Regions from separate parts of the Bacillus sp. MT94 genome, predicted to be linked through region 1. Evidence: riboswitches for the same ligand, from Rfam matches in the RefSeq annotation. Region 1 holds a riboswitch; the other holds the start of a gene.

Region 1 (7,650 bases):
CCGAGCATTTCATCGTGCTTTTAAAGAAAGTGGTTTCTCTTATCAAGTAGCATATGCAAGCAAGGCGTTCTTGTGCATGGAGATGTGCCGAGTAGCTCGTGAAGAGAATATGTCATTAGACGTTGTTTCTGGAGGAGAATTATATACTGCGCTCCAAGCAGGATTTCCAGCATCACGTATTCATTTTCATGGAAATAATAAAACAGAAGAAGAGATAGTGATGGCTCTTCAGGCGAATATCGGTTGTTTTGTCGTAGATAATTTCTTTGAATTAGAAGTTTTACACGATTTAGCGATGCAACATGGAAAGTTTGTGAACATATTAATTCGTGTAACGCCTGGAGTAGAGGCGCACACACATGAATATATTACAACAGGCCAAGATGATTCGAAATTTGGATTTGGCGTTTCAAACGGTCAAGCGATGCAGGCAATTGGATTTGCTTTACAAAAATCTAATTATAATGTGCTAGGGATTCATTCACATATCGGATCGCAAATATTTGAAACAGCTGGCTTTGTTCGAGCGATTGAAGTTCTTCGCCAATTTTTAGAAGAAGTGAGAGAGCAAACAAACTATGTAGTAAAAGTGTTAAATGTAGGCGGGGGATTTGGAATACGCTACACAGAGTCGGATACACCGTTAACTCTTGAGACATATGTGCGAGCTGTAACAAGTGCAGTGAGAGAACAATTTACTGTATGTGAATATCCATTGCCAGAAATATGGATTGAACCAGGCCGTAGCATTGTAGGTGATGCTGGGACAACAATTTATACAGTTGGATCTGTGAAAGATATTCCTGGTATTCGGAAATATGTATCAGTCGATGGTGGAATGACAGATAATTTAAGACCTGCTTTATATAGTGCGCGTTATGAAGCAATGTTAGCGAATCGAGGGAATGATGAGAATGAGGAACTCGTTTCGATTGCGGGGAAATGTTGTGAGAGCGGAGATATGTTGATTTGGGATATTCATTTACCGAAAGTCGCTTCTGCTGATTTACTAGCAGTTTCCTGTACAGGAGCCTACGGGTACTCGATGGCGAATAATTACAATCGGATTCGAAGACCAGCCGTTGTCTTTGCAAAAGGCGGAACATCGCAAGTAGTTGTGGAACGCGAAACATATGAAAATATTATTGGGAACGATCGCATACGTATTAAAGAGCTTGTTTAAATAGAAAAAGGAGTTGTTCGGATGGGCAATTCCTTTTTTGTAAAATAAAATAATTAAAATATATCGGAAAACTAGGATTGAAAAAAATCAGAATTGTGATAAAATACAAATACAAAGCTTATCAAGAGAAGCGGAGGGAACTGGCCCGAAGAAGCTCGGCAACCTGCTTATAGAAAGCAAGGTGCTAAATCCAGCAAAATGGAATCCATTTTGAAAGATAAGGTAAAATATATTACCGAACAGTCTTTTCGAAATGGGAAAGATTTTTTTTATGAATAAAAAGGGGGGCTGTTCGCGTGGGTGTACGGGAACATTTTGATGAAGTATCCGAGAAGATTGAAGCGATGCTTGCTGATATGAAATATGGCTCAATTACAATTGTTGTGCAAGATGGAAAAGTAATTCAGTTAGAGAAAAGTGAAAAAGTACGTTTAAAGTGAAAAGCGCTGACTAGAAAAACTAGAGGCGGTTTTAACCTATTTTCATTAGGTTAAAACCGTCTTTTTGCTTTTACAGGGGGAAAAAACATGTTGACGTATGAAACGTGGGAAGAAAATGTTGTTTCGTTTTCGGAAGAAGATGAAACAAAAGGCGCGTTATCAGTATTAAATTGGGCTTATGAAGAGTATAAAGATGAAATCGTCTACGCATGTAGCTTTGGGGTGGAAGGTATGGTATTGCTGCACCTTATAAACCAAGTAAATCCATCTGCTAAAGTTGTATTTTTGGATACAAGTGTTCATTTTCAAGAAACATATGAATTAATTCAAAGAGTGAGGGAACGATTTCCTTCATTGAATATTATAGAAAAGCAGCCAGAACTTACACTTGATGAACAGGCGAAGTTGCATGGTGAAAAACTGTGGGAGAGCAATCCGAATCTTTGTTGTAAGATTAGAAAAATTTTACCTTTAGAAAAATCATTAGTCGTGGAAAAAGCATGGATATCGGGCTTAAGAAGGGAACAATCAGAAACACGTAAGCATACAAAGTTTATAAATCAAGATCATCGTTTTCAATCTATTAAAGTTTGTCCACTCATTCATTGGACGTGGAAAGAAGTTTGGCGATATGTATACAAACATAGCTTGCCGTATAACCCGTTGCATGATGTTGGCTATCCAAGTATTGGGTGTGAGAAATGTACTTTACCTGTAGGGAATGGTGGCGATTCAAGAGATGGTAGATGGGCTGGGAAAGTGAAAACCGAATGTGGTCTTCATTATCAATAAGATGAATCTTGAAATAAAGCTAAGAGGGGATATAGAAAATGAGCACAGTAAACGAATTAGTAAACCGTATAGATGAGACATATGATATATCACAAATTGAAAAAGAAATTAAATTAGACAACATTGCTTTAAGTGATTTAGAACTATTGGCGACAGGTGGATATAGCCCGCTTACTGGTTTTTTGGGGAAGGAAGATTATGATTCAGTCGTAGAAACGCTTCGTTTAGCAAATGGTAGTGTGTGGAGTATACCAATTACATTACCGGTAACAGAAGAAGTCGCAGAAAGCCTGAAGACCGGAGAGGAAGTAAAGCTTGTCAACAATGGAAATATATATGGTGCTATTCAAATAGAAGATATTTTCGTACCAGATAAAGAAAAAGAAGCGTTACTTGTATATAAAACAACGGATGAGGCTCATCCAGGAGTGAAAAAATTATATGAACGACCAAACGTTTACGTTGGAGGAACTATTATTCTAACAAAACGCTTTGAAAATAATCAATTTCCTTCTTATCATTTAGACCCAATTGAAACGAGAGAAGAATTTAAAAAACGTGGGTGGAAAACAGTAGTCGGATTTCAAACGAGAAACCCGGTACATCGTGCCCATGAGTATATTCAAAAATCTGCTCTTGAAATTGTAGATGGTCTCTTTTTAAATCCACTCGTTGGAGAAACGAAATCGGATGATATTCCTGCTGATGTAAGAATGGAAAGCTATGAAGTACTCCTTCAAAACTATTATCCGAAAAATCGTGTCTTTTTAAGTGTATTTCCTGCTGCAATGCGTTACGCAGGACCAAGAGAAGCGATATTTCATGCGTTAGTAAGAAAGAATTTTGGATGTACCCACTTTATTGTAGGACGTGATCATGCCGGAGTAGGAGATTATTACGGAACATACGAAGCGCAAGAAATCTTCACGGATTTTACGATAGAAGAGTTAGGCATTACACCACTATTCTTTGAACATAGTTTTTACTGCACGAAATGTGAAGCGATGGCTTCAACAAAAACATGTCCGCACGGAAAAGAAGATCATGTTATTTTATCAGGTACGAAAGTAAGAGAATTATTAAGAAACGGTGAGATTCCGCCAAGTACATTTAGTCGTAAAGAAGTAGTAGAAGTGCTAATTAAAGGTTTAAAAAAAGAAGTAGTAACAGAATAGGGAGAGAACGAGATGGATACGAATATTACTTGGCATACAGCTTCGGTTTCAAAAGATGAGAGAAGAGTGAAGAATGGACATCACAGTTTTGTAATTTGGTTTACTGGTTTATCAGCTTCGGGTAAATCTACAGTAGCGAATGCGGTCGCTCGTAAACTGTTTGAAAAGAATATTGGAAATTATGTGCTGGATGGGGATAACATTCGCCACGGTTTAAATAAAGACTTAGGATTTTCTGAAAGTGATCGCATGGAAAATATAAGACGTATTGGCGAAGTGGCAAAGTTATTTGTAGATCAAGGAACAGTTGTCCTTACAGCATTTATTTCACCATTTCGAGTAGACCGCAAACAGGTAAGAGATTTATTAGCGGCAGATGAATTTATTGAAATTTTTGTGAAGTGTCCGATTGAAGAGTGTGAGAAACGTGATCCGAAAGGGCTTTATAAAAAGGCAAGAAAAGGTGATATTAAGGATTTCACAGGTATTGATTCGCCTTATGAAGAGCCAGAGCAAGCAGAATTAATTGTAGAAACGCACAAATATTCTATTGAAGAATGTGCAGAACAAATCGTGCAGTACTTACAAGAGCGTAGTTTTATCCCGCTATTTGCCGGGAAGTAAAATTCCTACCTCAAAGTTCGGTTGGGGCAAGGAAGTTAGGTGGGGGTCGGGCTGCCCGTAAATACCCGATTGGTTAAGGCTAATAATCAGCGTGGGATGAACAAAACTCTACTGATTAAAGTTTCACTTTATATAGGGGGATTTAAAAATGAGTTATGAAAAAGTATGGGCTAACAATGAAAAACTAAATCAAACGGAGAAAAATAAATTAGAAAAAGATGGATTAGAAATTTTTAATGATATTCCTTACTATGCGGAAAATGGATTTGAATCTATTCCGAAAGAAGAGTGGGATGCCTTTAAATGGGCAGGATTGTATTTACAACGTCCAAAAGAAGCTGGTTATTTTATGATGCGGGTAAATATTCCGTCAGGGATTATTACAAATGCGCAGGCAGAAGTACTTGCTTCTATCGCTGAGGATTATGGACGTGATGTAATAGATATTACTACGAGACAGGCGATTCAGTTTCACTGGTTAGAAATTCAGCAAATACCAGATATTTTTAAAAGATTAGCAAGAGTTGGATTATCTTCAGCGGGGGCTTGTGGTGATATAACGCGGAATATTACAGGTAATCCGCTTGCTGGAATTGATGCAAATGAACTATTTGATACGACACATATTGTGAAAGAGGTATATGACTATTTCCAACATAATGAAGAGTTTTCTAATTTGCCACGTAAATTTAAAATGTCTATTAGTTCTAATATTTATAACTCAGCAAACGCAGAGATTAACTGTGTTGCATTTACACCTGCTACGAAAGAAATAGATGGTGATAAAAAAGTTGGTTTTCATATAAAAGTAGGCGGAGGATTATCAGCCCGTCCATATTTAGCTGATGAATTAGATGTGTTCGTTTTACCAGAAGAAGTGAAGGCAGTGGCAATTGCGATTGCTACTATATTCCGTGATTTTGGATATCGTGAGAAACGTCATTTAGCCCGTTTGAAATTTCTTGTTGCGGACTGGGGAGCAGAGAAATTTAAAGAGAAACTAATAGAGTATACAAGGCCTTTACAAAGTAAAGGGGAAAGTGCACTCAAAGGATGGAATGCAGGCTATTTTTATGGTGTTCAAGACCAAAAACAAGAGGGGTTAAAATATGTAGGTTTTAATGTACCGGTAGGTCGTTTACATGCAGAAGAAATGTTTGAGATTGCAAGAATCGCAAAGCAATATGGAAATGGACAAATTCGTACATGTAATTCACAAAATTTCATTATTCCGAACGTTCCTCCGGAAAATGTAAAAGGATTACTTAGTGAACCGTTGTTTGAAGCGATATCTGCAAGCCCAAAATCATTTATTGGTCATGCGGTTTCATGTACCGGTATTGAATATTGTAATCTTGCACTAGTAGAAACGAAAGAAAGATTACGAAAAATTGCAGAATACTTAGATACACAAATTGCACTCGATGTTCCAGTTCGAATTCATATGGTAGGCTGCCCTAATTCATGTGGTCAACGTCAAATTGCTGACATTGGGTTACAAGGGGTGAAAATGAAAACGAAGGAAAAGGGAATTGTTGAAGCATTTGAGATATATGTAGGTGGAACGTTGTTAGATGGCGGTGCCTACAATCAAAAGTTAAAAGGAAAAATAGATGGCGAGGATTTACCTGATGTACTCGCATCATTTATAAGTTATTTCAAAGAGAATAAATTACCAGCCGAAACATTTTATGATTTTGTAGGTCGTGTTGGTGTAGACACATTACAAATAGCGTTAAATAACGTGTTAGAAGAAGTCATAGCGTCTTAGGGGGGACAATATGGATTTATATCGATTTGAAGCTGTATTAGTGAGTGATATTGTTCCGATTGTTGTTGTTGCTCAAAGTGAAGAACAGGCATTTAAGCTTGCGGAGATTGAGCTTGAAAAACATTTTTTACCGTTGCCGGAGGTAAAAGAGATTTCTTTGTTTGAAAAAAAGAAGATTCGAAAAGGTGCAGCATTTGTTATTCATGAGTAGAGATTAGTAATACGAAAAAATAAAAACTTCCATTCTTATATACGAATGGAAGTTTCATTTTAATAGTAGAAATGAGGAGAGATGATGGGGAAGGTTTATATTGTTGGAGCGGGTCCTGGCGATCCAGATTTAATTACTGTTAAAGGGTTGAAATGTATTGAGAAGGCAGATGTTATTTTATACGATCGCCTTGTGAATAAAGAGCTGCTTTCACACGCAAAGCCTGATGCGGATTTAATTTATTGCGGGAAACTCCCGAATTATCACACGATGAAGCAAGAAACAATTAATACATTTCTTATTAAGTATGCGAAAAAAGGGAAAGTTGTAACGAGACTTAAGGGCGGCGATCCATTTGTATTTGGTAGAGGGGGAGAAGAAGCGGAAGCATTAGCAAAGCAAGGTGTATCATTTGAAATCGTCCCAGGTATTTCGTCTGGAATAGCTGCACCTGCTTATGCTGGTATTCCAGTGACGCACCGTGATGCAAGTGCAAGTTTTGCTATTGTGACTGGGCATAGGAAAGAAGGTGCTGAAGAAGAAGTGAAATGGGAAAGTTTAGCGAAAGGTGTAGAGACTTTAGCGATATATATGGGGGTTAGTAATTTGCCCTACATATGTGAGCAACTTATGAAGCATGGAAAAGATAAAAGTACGCCAGCTGCTATTATTGAGCAGGGGACGACGTCTATGCAACGTACAGTTGTTGGGACATTAGGAACAATTGTAGATGTTGCGAAAAAAGAGCAAATTCAAAATCCGAGCATGATTGTAATTGGAGAAGTTGTCCGTTTTAGAGAAAAAATCCATTGGTTTGAGAAGCAAACGGAAAATGCTTATCAAGTAAGTGGAGTGTTGTAAAATGAAAGCCGTCTTATATATATGTCATGGAAGTCGTTTGAAGACAGCGAAAGAAGAGGCGATTCAATTTATTACATCGTGTATGAGTCGTATAGAAGCGAATATTCAAGAAGTTTGTTTTTTAGAGTTAGCGAATCCTTCTATTGAAGATGGTTTTCGTACATGTGTGAAGCGTGGGGCCACGGAGATTATTTCCATCCCTGTTTTTTTATTAGCGGCAGGTCATGTGAAGAAAGATATTCCATTTGAATTGGTAAAGCTCAAGAATCAATATCCGAATGTTAAAGTGACTTATGGTAATCCGTTTGGTGTATCAGAAACACTGATCAAATCAGTATATAACGGAAGTGGTATTGAAAAGGAAGGGAAGGCTGAAGTGACCCTTCTGCTCGTTGCAAGAGGAAGTAGTGATCCTGAAGTATTACAAGATATAAAATGGATCGCCTCTTTATTTCAAGCTGAGGAGAAAATTAAAAAAGTTGAGGTTTGTTATTTAGCGGCTGCGGAGCCGAAATTTGAGAGGAAATTGAAGGAAGTTGTAGAACGGGAAGTGGAGAACATCGTTGTGCTACCTTATTTGTTATTTACAGGTT
Region 2 (8,180 bases), on a different contig from region 1:
TAAAACAGGTTAAAAGAAAAGAAGCTGAATGTAATTCGCTTCTTTATGGTGATAATGAAATATTTGATTACGGCTGATAAATCTTAGGATAATCAAGTCATTAGTCATTTATTCTAAAATTCATCTTTTAGCAACGTTAAAAATCTGTGATTCCATATGTTCTCGTAAAAATCAATTGTCTCTTTTGCGGACATAAAAGGATTATTCAACGTAGAGGTTGTTTTCTGTATCATAAAGTTTTCGTATCCCAGTCCGTGGGCAAACTTAATCGTAGCATCCATACAGTACTCTGTTTGGGCACCACAAAATTCAATGTGATTTACAGATAATTGATCTAAAATTTCTTTTAAGTTTGTTTTATAAAATGAATTAGCATGTGTTTTTCTTACAAAAAAATCTTGTTCTTGAACATCAAGATCGGTATGAATAGCCCAAAGTTCTTTCTCGGGTACTAAATCATCATCACAATGTTGAACAAAAAGGATTGGTTTATTTAATTTTCTGTATGAAGAAATTCTTTTATTTACTTTTGTTAGTAAGTTCTGTAAATCAAATAAATGCTCTCCGCCATAACATACGCCATTTTGTAAATCGATAACGATTAAAATATCTGCACAAGTATCCATTATTTTCCCCCCTTTTTTATTTCTTAATATATCAATTAATCCATTATTTAGAAATAGATGATATACTTTTATTTTTTATGGACTATAAGAAAAATTTCAAATGACTATAACTAAATCGCATAAAAAGAAGATATGAAAACCTATTCTCATATCTTCTTTTTTCTCTATGCATTTACAGGTTCTTCTACATAAGAAAGGGCATTTTCAAAATCGGATATTAAATCGTTAACATTTTCAAGACCGACTGATAACCGAAGTAATGAATTAGAGATTCCTCTTTCATCACGAGCTTCTTGCGACAGTGCTGCATGTGACATTTTTGCTGGATAAGAAAGAATTGACTCTACAGCTCCTAAACTAACTGCAAAAACAGGTAATTTTACTTTTGATAAAAATTGGCGGAGTGCATCTTCTGACTGCAAAGTAAATGATAAGACTGCTCCAGCTGATGTTGCTTGAGATTGTTGAATATCAAATCCGAGATGTGTTTGTAATCCCGGATAATAGACATTTTGTACTTTAGTGTGCTCTTGTAAATAATGTGCAATTTTATTGGCATTTTTAGCTGAATGCTCGAGGCGTACATGTAATGTTTTTAGACCGCGAAGTACGAGAGAACAATCTTGAGGTCCTAAAATAGCACCGAATGCATTTTGTAAAAATCCAAGCTTTTGAGCGAGTTCTGCATCTTTTACTACTGCTAATCCGGCAGTAACATCACTATGCCCAGCAATAAATTTTGTGGCACTATGAAGAACAACATCAGCTCCAAGTTCAAGTGGTTTTTGGAATAGTGGTGTCAAAAATGTATTATCAACAAAAGTAAGAGCCCCAATAGATTTTGCAAGTTTAGAAACCTCGCGAATATCTGTCACCTTTAAAAGTGGATTAGAAGGTGTTTCTACATAAAAGAGCTTTGTATTTGGTTTAATGCTTTGTTTTATTTCTTCTAAATTGGTCATATCAACAAATGTATGTGAAACACCGTAACGGGAGAGTACCTCAGTTATCACTCGGTAAGTTCCTCCGTATACATCTTCTGAAATGAGTACGTGATCACCTTGTGAAAGAAGGAGGAATGCAGTGGAAATCGCTGCAATGCCTGATGCAAAGGCGAATCCCTTTGTTCCACCTTCTAATAAAGCAATGATATCTTCAAGAGCTTCACGAGTTGGATTTCCTGACCTGCTATAGTCATATTTTCCGAACGTATCTACATCAAACTGGTGAAAAGTTGATGTGTTATAGATAGGAACGTTCACAGCTCCTGTTTGCGAGTCATGTTTATATTGGTTGTGTAGTAAGAGTGTATCTATAGAATAACTCATATTCTTACACCTTCTTTTACAAGTTTAATGGCTTGCTTTAAGTCTTGAATTAAATCGTTACTATTTTCAATGCCAACGGAGAATCGAAGAAGACGATTACATACACCGTTTGCTGTTCTAATTTCTTCAGGAATATCAGCATGTGTTTGCGTTGCTGGATAAGTCATTAAACTTTCTACACCACCAAGACTTTCGGCAAATGTAATTAAGGATAAAGATTGTAAGAATGGATTAATCCAAGCTTCATCTTTAAGGCGAAATGAAATCATGCCGCCTCTTCCAGGATAAAATACATCTGTCACCCCGTCTTCATCATTTAAATATGCAACAACTGCTTTCGCATTTTCTTCATGCTGTCTCATGCGAAGCGCTAACGTTTTCATACCGCGAATTAGTAACCATGAGTCAAATGGGCTTAAAACTGCACCTGATGCATTATGATAATGAGCGATTTCTTCACAAAGTTCCTTTCCTTTTGCAACGACAAGTCCGCTTAGTACATCGTTATGTCCCCCTAAATATTTCGTTGCGCTGTGAAGTACAATGTCAGCACCTTCTGTTAATGGTTGCTGTATATAAGGTGTGTAGAATGTGTTGTCTACAATAAGAAGTAGTCCGTGCCTTTTCGCTACAGTTGCGACAGCAGCAATATCAGTAACTTGCATTAATGGATTAGTTGGAGTTTCTATGAAAATAGCCTTCGTTTCAGTTGTGATAGCTTGCTCAATTTGTTTAATAGACTGTGTATTTACGTATCTACATCGAACATTCCACTTTTTTTCATGTTCAGAAAATAATCGATACGTTCCACCGTATAAATCTTCAGATACAATAAGTTCGTCTCCAGAGCGGAATAGAGAAAGGACGAGGAGAACAGCCGCCATCCCTGAACTACAGGCATAACCTTGTTCGCCATATTCTAAGTCTGCGATTGCCTGTTCTAAAAGACCTCGAGTTGGATTGCCAGTTCGTGAATAGTCAAAGCCAGTAGATTTACCAATTCCTTCATGACGATAAGCGGTTGAGAAATAAACTGGTGGATTAACCGTTCCAGTTGTAGTTTCACTGCGATTGCCGATTTGTGCTAGTTTTGTTTCGATTGTTGACATGTGAAAATTCCTCCTTTTTAAATTGAAACATTAAGTGAATATAAAATAAAAAAAGCCTTCTAAGAAGAAGGCTTTCGGTTTGAATAGAGTCTTCTTCTCATCTGTCAAATCTTTCACAATTTGCTGGAATTAGCACCTTATTAACAAAATGTTAATGGTTGCTGAGGCGTCACAGGGCCAGTCCCTCTACCTCTCTAGATAAGAATGTTCGTATGAAATTTTTATTATGTTTTTAACTTTACAACAAAAGATAATTGAATTGCAACTTTATTTTGAAAAATTTTTATTTTTCCGCAAGTGTCATTGACTTTTACTTTTGTGCATGCTAAATTTATTAAAAAATTAACAAACATTGTTAAAAGGGGAACGCATTTCCTTTTAGCTACATAAATAAAATAATAAAGACAACTCTTATTGAGAGCGGTGGAGGGAAAGGCCCTGTGAAACCCGGCAACCTTCAAACGAAATGTTTGAAACGGTGCTAATACCTGCAAAACGAATGTTTTGCATAATAAGAGGAGGAACGATTATGTCCCCCTCTTCAAAGTGAAGAGGGGGTTTTTATATTGATAGAAATGAGGGAGATTCGTGAAATTACTAGATTTATTATCAAAAGGAATTGTAATAGGTGATGGTGCGGTTGGGACGTTATTGCATTCACATGGCTTGCAAAGTAGCTTTGAAGAATTGAATGTATCTGATCCAGACTTAATTATATCGATTCATAAACAATATGTAGCTGCTGGAGCAGATGTAATTCAAACGAATACGTATGGAGCAAATGAGGCGAAATTACGTATGTACGGCTTAGAAAATCAAGTTACAGAAATTAATAGAGCGGCAGTAAAACTGGCGAAAGCATCTGTGACAGATAAAAATGCAATTTTAGGAACAATTGGTGGTATGAAACATATCGGAGCCGTTACAACGACTGATATGGAAAGGGAGTTTATGCTACTTGAACAGGCAGGGGCTTTACTAGAAGAACAGGTTGATGGATTACTATTAGAAACTTTTTACGATGAATTTGAATTACTTCATGCTGTTAAAGTATTGCGTAAGCAAACGAACATTCCAATTGTTGCTCAATTAGCGTTACATGAAGCAGGTACGACTCAAAATGGAAATGATGTCAATGAAATATTAAAGCAACTTATAGATTACGGTGCAAATGTTGTTGGATTAAATTGTCAACTAGGGCCGCTTCATATGACGGAGGCTTTCAAAATGATATCGATTCCGCAAAATGGCTATTTATCAGCATACCCAAATGCAGGTCTCCCGAATTATGTGGAGGGACGTTACGTATATGAGGGAAGCCCAGCTTATTTTGAGGCGATGACGCCGAGATTTATTGAGCAAGGTATTCGGTTATTAGGTGGTTGTTGTGGTACGACTCCAGAACATATTCAAAGTATGAAGCACGCTGTTGCGAATGTTACACCTGTAATAGAAAAAGACACCATTCAAAGGCCGAAAGTTGTTCATACGCATGAGAAACGTTCGAAGGCTCACGTCACTCTAGCAGAGAAAGCGAAAAAACAAACGACAGTTGTAGTGGAATTAGATCCACCGAAAACGTTAGATACACAGCGGTTTTTTGAAGGAGCAAGAGCTTTAAAAAGAGCGGGAGCAGATGCTATTACTCTAGCAGATAATTCATTAGCATCGCCTCGTATTTCTAATATGGCAATGGGTGCGTTATTAACGAAGCATGATATCCCGGTATTGACACATTTAACGTGTAGGGATCATAACGTCATTGGACTACAATCTCATTTGTTAGGTTTATCGGCGTTAGGGATGGAAGAAGTGTTAGCTTTAACTGGTGATCCAGCGCGCGTTGGTGATTTTCCTGGTGCAACTTCTGTATACGATTTGTCCTCTATTGAGCTCATTAAAATGATTAAAGAAATGAACGATGGACGTTCAATTTTAGGGAAATCAATTGGACCGGCGACAAGGTTTTCTGTAGGCGGCGCATTTAATCCTCACGTGAGGCACTTAAAAGCAGCGGTTAAGCGAATGGAACGAAAAATAGATGCTGGAGCGGAATATTTTTTAACTCAGCCAATTTACGATATCGCGTTAATTGAAGAAGTGTATGAAGCGACAAAGCATTTGGAACAACCTATTTTTATTGGAATTATGCCGTTAGTAAGTAAGCGGAATGCAGATTTTCTTCATTTTGAGGTACCGGGTATTACTCTTCCAGAAGAAATAAGAGAGAGAATGGATGGAGACGAAACGAAAGAGGCGGCAATTGAGGAAGGGATTCGCATTTCGCAAGAATTGATCGACGCAGCGATGAAATATTTTAATGGTATTTATCTTATTACACCATTTTTAAAATATGAAATTACAGAACATCTTGTTAAATATGTAAGAGAAAAGCAAGAAGTGAAAGAAGGTATTAATTGATGAAGTGTATAGAAGAAAAATTACAAAATAGCATTTTAATATTAGATGGTGCAATGGGAACAATGATTCAGCAAGAGGATTTAACTGCTGAAGATTTCGGAGGAGAAGAGTACGAGGGCTGTAATGAATATTTAGTAGAAACAAGACCAGACGTTATTTTAAAGATTCATAAAGCTTATATTGAAGCTGGAGCGGATATTATTGAAACAAATACATTTGGGGCAACGAATATTGTACTAAGTGATTATGAGCTGTCTCATTTAGATGAAGAACTAAATGAAAAGGCAGCACTTTTGGCGAAGCAAGCTGTTAAAGAAAGCGGTAAGGAAGTATATGTTGCGGGAGCGATGGGACCAACAACGAAAGCAATTAGTGTTACTGGTGGTGTGACTTTTGAAGAATTGATTGAGGCTTATACAAGGCAGGCACGAGGATTATTAAAAGGAGAAGTTGATGTATTACTCGTTGAGACGAGTCAAGATATGCGTAACGTGAAAGCAGCTTATATTGGAATTCAAGCTGCTTTTGAAGAACTGAAAAAAACGGTTCCTATTATGATTTCAGGAACGATTGAGCCAATGGGAACGACTCTGGCTGGGCAAACAATTGAAGCTTTTTATTTATCAGTAGAACATATGAAACCATTATCTGTTGGGTTAAATTGTGCGACTGGTCCGGAGTTTATGAGGGACCATATTCGTTCACTATCTGATTTATCGGAGTGTTACATTTCTTGTTATCCAAATGCAGGTCTTCCTGATGAAGATGGACATTACCATGAGTCTCCATCTTCTCTCGCTAAAAAGGTGAAGCAATTTGCTGAAGAAGGATGGGTTAATATTATCGGTGGTTGTTGTGGCACGACACCAGAACATATAAAAGCAATGAAAGAAGCACTAGCATCTCTTAAGCCTCGTGACCATCATGAGAGAGAAGGACATGGAATTAGTGGATTAGAGGCACTGCAATATGATGAGTCTATGAGACCGTTATTTGTAGGTGAAAGAACGAATGTTATTGGATCACGTAAATTTAAACGATTAGTAGCAGAAGGGAAATTTGAAGAGGCTGCTGAAGTGGCAAGAGCGCAAGTGAAGAAAAATGCTCATATTATTGATATTTGTATGGCAGATCCTGATCGTGATGAAATAGAAGATATGGAGAAATTTTTGACAGAAGTTACGAAAGTGTTAAAAGTACCGATTATGATTGATTCAACGGATGAAAATGTTATGGCAAGAGCACTTACTTATATTCAAGGAAAAGCTGTTATCAACTCTATTAATTTAGAAGATGGAGAAGAGCGTTTTGAAAAGGTAACACCGCTTCTTCGTAAGTATGGTGCTGCAATTGTAGTTGGTACAATCGATGAAGATGGTATGGCAGTAAGTGCTGAAAGAAAATTAGAAATTGCAAAAAGAAGTTACGAATTATTAACGACGAAATATGGGATACGCCCGTCAGATATTATTTTTGATGCACTTGTGTTTCCAGTAGGGACAGGTGATGAAGAATATATTGGTTCAGCGGCAGCGACTATAGAGGGCATTCGCCTTATTAAAGAAGCGTTACCAGAGTGTTTAACGATTTTAGGTGTAAGTAACATATCATTTGGTTTACCACCGGCTGGACGTGAAGTATTGAATTCCGTCTTTTTATATCATGCTACGAAGGCTGGATTAGATTACGCGATTGTTAATACGGAAAAATTAGAACGCTATGCGTCGATTCCAGAGGAAGAAAAACACCTTGCAGATGCATTACTGTTTGAAACGACGAAAGAGACGTTAGAAGAATTTACAAACTTTTACCGAGTCGCTAAAAAGAAAGATGTCGTTGTGCAAGAAACGTTAACGCTAGATGAACGACTAGCAAATTATATTGTAGAAGGTACGAAACAAGGATTACACGAGGATTTAAGTCTTGCACTTGAAGAAGGAAGAAAACCTCTTGATATTATTAACGGTCCGCTTATGACAGGGATGGATGAGGTAGGACGACTATTTAATAATAATGAACTTATTGTTGCTGAAGTATTGCAAAGTGCCGAAAGTATGAAAGCTGCTGTAAGTTATTTAGAGCCACATATGGAATCTAGCGATAGTGCAAAAAAAGGGAAAGTATTATTAGCAACTGTAAAAGGTGATGTGCATGATATTGGGAAAAATCTCGTTGAAATTATTTTAGCGAATAACGGATATGAGATTATTAATTTAGGAATTAATGTACGTTCGGATCGAATTGTTCAAGAAGTACAAGAAAAGAAGCCGGACATTATAGGCCTTTCAGGTTTATTAGTAAAATCAGCGCAACAAATGGTAACGACTGCTGAAGATTTAAAAGCAGCAAATATTGATGTTCCCATTGTTGTAGGTGGTGCAGCGTTAACGAGAAAGTTTACAGATAATCGGATTTCACCATCATATAAAGGGCTCGTTTGTTATGCGAGTGATGCGATGACGGGGCTCGATATTATTAATAAGCTTCAAAAAGAAGAAGAGCGTGAGAAGATGAAACAGGATAAAAAAGAACGTCATCTTCATATCGTAAAAAAAGAGGAGAAGAAAGTAGAAATTCCAGCAGTAATTGAGCCATTACCGAAGGCTGAGGTTATGGTGCCTGATTCAACAAAACGAATTGTATTACGTGATATTCCGGCTCTTCATCTCGCTCCATTTTTAAATAGACAAATGCTA

Evidence for each region. Region 1 has a riboswitch for S-adenosylmethionine ahead of AC1Q51_RS11855 (YezD family protein). Riboswitches for the same ligand answer to the same signal wherever they lie in the genome.
Region 2: another riboswitch for S-adenosylmethionine. It lies ahead of metI (cystathionine gamma-synthase/O-acetylhomoserine thiolyase); the one in region 1 lies ahead of AC1Q51_RS11855 (YezD family protein).

Annotation. Positions count from the first base shown of each region.
Region 1 is NZ_JBXAEZ010000003.1:29,812-37,461, reverse strand. It holds gene lysA (diaminopimelate decarboxylase) at 1-1,183, shown strand, start outside; SAM riboswitch class I at 1,299-1,407, shown strand; gene AC1Q51_RS11855 (YezD family protein) at 1,480-1,623, shown strand; gene AC1Q51_RS11850 (phosphoadenylyl-sulfate reductase) at 1,711-2,415, shown strand; gene sat (sulfate adenylyltransferase) at 2,454-3,590, shown strand; gene cysC (adenylyl-sulfate kinase) at 3,603-4,214, shown strand; gene AC1Q51_RS11835 (nitrite/sulfite reductase) at 4,363-5,985, shown strand; gene AC1Q51_RS11830 (DUF3906 family protein) at 5,996-6,196, shown strand; gene cobA (uroporphyrinogen-III C-methyltransferase) at 6,281-7,057, shown strand; gene AC1Q51_RS11820 (sirohydrochlorin chelatase) at 7,059-7,650, shown strand, end outside.
Region 2 is NZ_JBXAEZ010000002.1:543,134-551,313, reverse strand. It holds gene AC1Q51_RS08575 (cysteine hydrolase family protein) at 114-626, opposite strand; gene metC (cystathionine beta-lyase) at 791-1,954, opposite strand; gene metI (cystathionine gamma-synthase/O-acetylhomoserine thiolyase) at 1,951-3,063, opposite strand; SAM riboswitch class I at 3,158-3,268, opposite strand; SAM riboswitch class I at 3,472-3,581, shown strand; gene AC1Q51_RS08560 (bifunctional homocysteine S-methyltransferase/methylenetetrahydrofolate reductase) at 3,652-5,484, shown strand; gene metH (methionine synthase) at 5,484-8,180, shown strand, end outside.